2 regions of the Lysinibacillus sp. GJ-1 genome follow, and region 2 is predicted to be linked to the other one. Evidence: predicted binding sites of a transcription regulator. Region 2 holds the regulator's gene; the other holds the start of a gene.

Region 1 (3,427 bases), 830 kb from region 2:
ACGCATGGAACAGAATAATATCATCCATTCGGTTTAATAACTCTGGTTTAAAGTGTTGACGTAGTGCTGCCATCACTAAATCTTCTACTGCCGGATCATCTTTTTGTGCCTCCATTAAATAGCTAGAACCAATATTAGATGTTAAAATAACAACGGTATTTGTAAAGTTAACCATTCGTCCTTGACTATCTGTAATGCGACCATCATCTAAAATTTGCAATAATATGTTCGCTACATCTGGATGCGCCTTTTCAATTTCATCGAGTAAAACGACAGAATATGGATTACGGCGAACAGCTTCTGTTAATTGACCGCCTTCTTCATAGCCAATATAGCCTGGAGGTGCACCTACGAGACGTGATACACTATGTTTCTCCATATATTCACTCATATCAATACGAATAAAATGCTCCTCTGAATCAAATAGCTGTGCAGCAAGTGCTTTAGCTAGCTCTGTTTTACCAACACCCGTTGGCCCTAGGAATAAGAAGCTACCAATTGGACGATGTGGGTCTTTAATGCCTGCTCTTGCACGCCAAACCGCTTCTGTAACAAGTTGAACAGCATTATCTTGCCCTACCACCCGTTCATGTAACGTATCTTTTAAACGCAATAATTTCTCACGTTCCCCTTCAACTAACTTTGTAACAGGGATACCTGTCCAACGAGATACAATAGAAGCAATCTCTTCCGAAGTCACTTCTTCACGTAAAATACGTGTCTCACTACCGTTTTCTAATTGCTTTTCCATTTCTTGAATTTCTTTTTCAAGTGCAGGAATTTTCCCATGTCGTAATTCCGCTGCTTTATTTAAATCATATTTACTTTCCGCTTCGTCTAAATCACGGCGGTACTTATCTAGTGACTCACGTTTTTTCTGGATACCTTGCAGTGTTTCTTTCTCTGCTTCCCATTGTTGACGCATGCCTTCGGATGAACTTTTAAGCTTTGTTAACTCTTCTTGTAATTGTTCAAGGCGTTTTTTACTCGCCTCGTCCTTTTCCTTACGCAATGCTTGTTCTTCAATTTCTAACTGCATAATACGACGAGTCACCGCATCTAGCTCTTGTGGCATCGAATCAATTTCTGTTCGAATCATCGCACATGCCTCATCGATTAAATCAATCGCTTTATCTGGTAAAAAACGTTCCGTAATATAGCGATTTGAAAGCTCAGCAGCAGCTACAATTGCTCGGTCATGAATGCGCACTGCATGATGTAGTTCAAAACGTTCTTTTAAACCACGTAAAATCGAAACGGTATCTTCAATAGATGGTTCACGTACAAGCACTTGTTGGAAGCGACGTTCTAAAGCAGGATCTTTTTCAATATACATACGATATTCGTCTAATGTAGTCGCTCCTATACAATGAAGTTCACCACGTGCAAGCATTGGCTTTAACATATTACCTGCATCCATTGCACCATCCGTTTTACCCGCACCAACAATTGTATGAATTTCATCGATAAATAAAATAATGCGCCCTTCAGATTCTTTCACTTCTTTTAGCACACCTTTTAATCGTTCTTCAAATTGCCCACGATAACTTGCACCAGCTATTAATGCACTCATATCCAGCTCATATAGCACGCACTCTTTTAAACCTTCTGGCACATCACCTTTAACAATACGTTGTGCCAAGCCTTCTACGATGGCTGTTTTACCAACCCCAGGTTCACCAATTAACACAGGGTTATTTTTTGTTTTACGTGTTAAAATTCGAATGACATTACGAATTTCTTCATCACGCCCAATGACGGGATCCATTTTGCCGTTTTTTACTTCTTCGACTAAGTTACGACCAAATTGCTCTAATGGTTTTTTATCATCTGTTTGTTGAAATTGCATAATAGCACTCCTCTTCCCTTTTCATATTTTTATCCTAATTTTGCTTTATGAAAGTTTGACCTTTTTTGACTAACTTTATTTTACAACAATCGACAAAGCCAAGCAAAAAAAAAGCTCAAAAATTTTACACTGGCCAATGGGAAATTACGCTATAATAGTGGTATGTTTCGTTGTTTTAGTATATCGAAATGATTATCATCATCCTTTTGTAATACAGGTAATTTTTATTACAAAAAGAAAGAGATGTGTTTGATATATGGTACTAAAGGATAGTACACAAGAGAAAATAAAGGCTCTTTTTCAAAATAATGGCGTTTTCATCAAAGTGAATAAGGATAGTAAAATTTTCTTAGAAGGAGAACGTGCTAAAGAAATATATTATATTAAAACAGGCGCTATTTCGATTAGTCAGGAAACCGAGAGCGGCAAAGAATTAACCGTTCGAATTTGCGGTCCTGATAGTATAATTGGCGAGGGTTCATTATTTTGTAACCTCACGTATTTTTCGATGACGGCAAAAGTTTTAGAATCTTCCACGTTATATGTTTTAAGTCGTAAATCATTAGAGCACCTATTAGTTGAGCAACCGCAATTAATGGTAGAGTATATGAAGTGGTTGCAAACAGAAAATTTAAAATACCAAAGTCGTCTACGCGATTTAGTATTAAACGGTAAAAAAGGTGCTTTATTTTCAACGCTTATTCGCCTTTCGAATACGTACGGTCAGCCATTAGAAGATGGGTCAATTTTTATTGATTTTCCATTAACAAACTCTGAGATTGCGAACTTGTGTGCAACAAGTAGAGAAATGATTAACCGTATGTTGAACGATTTAAAAAAGCATCATATTCTATCCTTCGAAAAAGGCTATATTACGATTATAGATTTGCAATATTTAAAAGATGAAATTGCTTGTGAAAATTGTCCATTGCAAATTTGCCGTATTGATTGATTTAACAATTAGCCTTTTATTGCATCTTGGTTTTTTCTTCATATATTCACAGGGGGCTTGAACTAATTCCCTTCAGAATGCCCGTGTATATCCGACATTCCGCCTGTTAACAAAAAATGAAGGAAGCTAAATATAAAATCCCCGCTTACAGTTATGTGCAAGCAGGGATTTTTTATTCACTAGAAGAAACCACTAACGAACGCCTAACGCCATTTTCGCATAGCGAGACATCTTATCTTTTGACCAAGGTGGATTCCATACAATATTGACATTTGTACTTTTCACTTCTGGTAGTTCACTTAAAGCTGTATTCACTTGATCAACAATCACTGGTCCCATTGGGCATCCCATTGAAGTCAGTGTCATTGTAACGGTCGCTAAACCTTCGTCATCTAACTCTACATCATATACTAAACCTAAGTTGACGATATCAATACCAAGCTCAGGGTCAATTACATTTTCTAATGCACTTAGCATGCTGTCTTTCATATCTTGATCCATTTGTATTTCTCCTTCCAACATAGTGTTAACTTAATCATAGCAGATGCTTCTTATTATGCCAAATGCTGTGCAAGCCATTCCGTTGCTGCTAGCATACCATCACGTGTCACGGCATGACCAGCATG
Region 2 (3,427 bases):
ACCTTACTCTTTATAGCATATCCAACCACCAAATAATGTCGTTGCAAAAAATCGTGATGGCTGTGTAAAGCCTGCCTGCTGTAGAAGCGTAACAATGTCATCTTCACGCATAAATGAAAGCGAGCGAATGGACTGCTCCATGCTAGCTAAATCAGTAGTGGAAAGTTTTGTGTGCTGCTGCCAATATGCGCGCCATAGGTCAAATTGTAGCTCTGTTTCAGAAGAGTTAAGCTGTCCATATTTAGAAACAAGCACAAATGGTGCCCCTGATTTTAAATGGCTTGCAATCCCTTTTAATGTAGCAAGCTTCTCCTCATAGGAATTAATAAAATGAAGTACAAGTATACAGCTAGCAGCATCAAACTTTGTTGCAGGGATTGGTGCAGTTAGCATGGTGCCTTGTAGTAATGAAATCGCATTTGGTAGTGAATGTAGACGGTTTTCTGCAATTTCCAACATGGCTTCAGATGGATCGATACCGACAAAGGACCACTGTGGCCTTTGTTCAGCTAACTGTAGTATTTCATTGCCACTGCCTGAACCAACAACTAAAAAACTAGCATTCTCTTGTAAAGCGGATTGATAAAAAGTTTTCGTTAAACGTAGCATCGTATCGTAACTCGGTAAAGTACGACGAATGCCTTTTTCATATTCGTTCGCAAGTGTGCTGTTAAATTCCATCTGTGTATCACATACCTTTCAAAATAATTTTAAAATTGTCGAAACGATTTGAAACTATTTAGCGTATTGCTCCGTAAATAATAGTATTAATAAAAAGACATATTAAAAAGGGAAGGTTGAATAGATGGAAACAAAATGGTCTAAGGTCATCATACATGCCAGTGCGTTTTTTGCGCCATTTTTAGTGCCGATTATATTTTTCTTAATTAGTTCGGAAGAAGAAGTGAAAAACGTTTCTGTGCAAGCTTTATTGTTCCAAATCGCAATGGGCGTACTAATTGTCATTGCCAGCATTTTAAGTATTGTATTAATTGGTTTACCTTTCTTACTAATATTTATCGCTATGGTATACATCGTACCAATTATCGGAATCGTAAAGGCTATTTCAGAGGAACCTTGGCGTTATCCGATTGTCGGTCGCTGGGTATAATTGATAAAGACGCAAGTATATGCAAAAAGCATATGCTTGCGTTTTTTCTATAAGCAAAAAGGGTACATTAAACGATAAGTACGTTTTCGAGTGGTTAAAATTTTTTTACAATCAATCAACGATAAAAATTGCTTTAGACATTTCTCTGTGCGAATTAATTGCAATTATTTTTAAGCGTTTTGTATAATATACTCAAAGATAGTCAAAGATAGTCAAAGTCAGTGAGGTAAGCGAGGTGTATTCCTAACATGCGTAATATTTCAGACATCATAGAAGGCTACTTAAAGCAAGTACTTGAATTAGGTGGAGAAGGGCATATTGAAATTAAACGAAGTGAAATTGCTGATAAATTTCAATGTGTGCCCTCACAAATAAATTATGTAATTAATACAAGATTTACAGCCGAGCGGGGTTACCTTGTTGAAAGTAAACGAGGTGGGGGTGGATACATTCGAATTTTACGTGTCCGTGCAAACTCACAAATTGATTTGATTGATGATGTGCTCCTACAAATTGAAGGTGGAGCCTCGCAAACAGTGGCGGAGGATTTAGTATATCGTTTAATTGACGAGCAGGTTATTTCAAAGCGAGAAGCGAAATTAATGTTAGCAGCGGTTGACCGTTCGACTTTAGATTTGCAGCTACCTTTACGGGACAGCATTCGAGCGAAAATTTTGCGAGCGATGTTAACCACTATAAAATACGAAAAGCAAAAGTAAAGAGGTGAGGGAAATGATTTGCGAACATTGCAAGCAGCGCAATGCGACAGTAACTGTGACACAAGTTCAAAATGGGCAGAAGGTGGAGCACCATTATTGCGATGTCTGTGCCTCGCAGTTCCATCCGTTCCATGCAGAGTTTAAACAAGAGCCTGTATCGATTCAACAATTGTTATCCAATTGGTTTGGCTCACCTACATGGCAAAAAGTTGGTGAAAAACAGCAAGCGCCACCTCAGCAACAAACATGTCCACAATGTGGATTTACGTATAAGCGATTTTTAAAAGAAGGTAAATTTGGATGTACCAGTTGCTATGACACATTTAGTGAGCATTTGCCAAAGCTATTTAATCGCATTCAAGCGGGGCCACAGCATATAGGAAAAATGCCTGGTGCTCGAAGCAATGTTTTTGTCATTAAAAAGCAAATTGAAGATATTCGAAAACGCATGAAGGCCGCTGTTGACGAGGAGCAGTTTGAAGAAGCAGCGAAGCTTCGCGACGAAGCAAAAAATCTCGAACAGCAGCTACAATTCGAAGGTGGTGATGTGTCATGATGATTGAATCGTTTTTAGCGCGAGCTACACCTGCATGGATGGAAATGGAGGATGATTATTCAGATATCGTCATCAGTACACGCATTCGGCTTGCTCGAAACTTAGACGGCTATCGTTTCCCTTTAGTTTTTTCAGAAAATGAAGCGTTACAAGTAGAGCAGGCTGTGACACATGCCATTCAAGACAGTCCGAAACTTCAAGAAAGATATTCTTATTTTTCCATAAAAGATTTAACACCGTTACAACGTCAAATTTTAGTTGAAAAGCATTTAATTAGTCCACAGCTTGCGAAAAAAGAGCAAGTCGGCTCCATGTTGCTATCTGAAGATGAATCAATTTGCATTATGGTGAACGAAGAAGACCATTTACGCATTCAATGTATGACGGCGAGTTTTCAACTTCAGAAGGCATACGAGGAAGCAAATAAAATTGATCGTGCCTTAGAAGGAGCCTTGCCATATGCATTTCGAGATACTTTCGGCTATTTAACAAGTTGCCCAACGAATATTGGTACTGGCTTACGTGCTTCGGTTATGATGCACCTTCCCGCACTTACACTGACAGGTCAGATGAATCAAATTATCAATGCAATGACACGTTTAGGGATGACTGTCAGGGGTATATACGGTGAAGGTAGCGAAAATTTAGGTAATGTTTACCAAGTATCGAATCAGATTACACTAGGTAAAACAGAAGAAGATATTTTAGCAGACATTCAAAGTGTTGCAGAAAAAATTATTCAAAAAGAACGGCAGGCAAGAAATAAGCTAATGGAAAAAGCGGAACTTGCCTTAGAAGATCGGATATACAGAGCTTTAGGTACATTAACGCATGCACGCATTTTAACAAGTGAGGAAGCGGCAACCTGTCTATCGAATGTTCGTTTAGGTGTAGATTTACAGTTGATTCAAAATATTAAAGCAACCACATTGAACGAGTGTGTGGTCAGTATGCAACCAGGGTTTTTACAGCACTATGCAGGAGAAGCTTTACCACCTGCTGAACGAGATCGAGTTCGAGCAAAAATGCTCCGAGAGGCAT

Evidence for each region. Region 2 encodes CtsR, which represses protease genes until heat stress. Its sites were predicted from a motif close to ATGGTCAATAAAGGTCAAACA; they were not measured.
Region 1: LO754_RS03200 (ATP-dependent Clp protease ATP-binding subunit) is a predicted target of CtsR. The motif match lies at 1,902-1,922, and genes of this name have one in related genera.

Annotation. Positions count from the first base shown of each region.
Region 1 covers NZ_CP088912.1:709,980-713,406, reverse strand. The annotation lists gene LO754_RS03200 (ATP-dependent Clp protease ATP-binding subunit) at 1-1,849, opposite strand, end outside; gene LO754_RS03195 (Crp/Fnr family transcriptional regulator) at 2,106-2,801, shown strand; gene LO754_RS03190 (metal-sulfur cluster assembly factor) at 2,994-3,302, opposite strand; gene LO754_RS03185 (serine aminopeptidase domain-containing protein) at 3,356-3,427, opposite strand, start outside.
Region 2 covers NZ_CP088912.1:4,569,931-4,573,357, reverse strand. The annotation lists gene LO754_RS22795 (class I SAM-dependent methyltransferase) at 4-681, opposite strand; gene LO754_RS22790 (DUF4870 domain-containing protein) at 806-1,111, shown strand; gene LO754_RS22785 (CtsR family transcriptional regulator) at 1,360-1,830, shown strand; gene LO754_RS22780 (UvrB/UvrC motif-containing protein) at 1,844-2,386, shown strand; gene mcsB (protein-arginine kinase McsB) at 2,383-3,427, shown strand, end outside.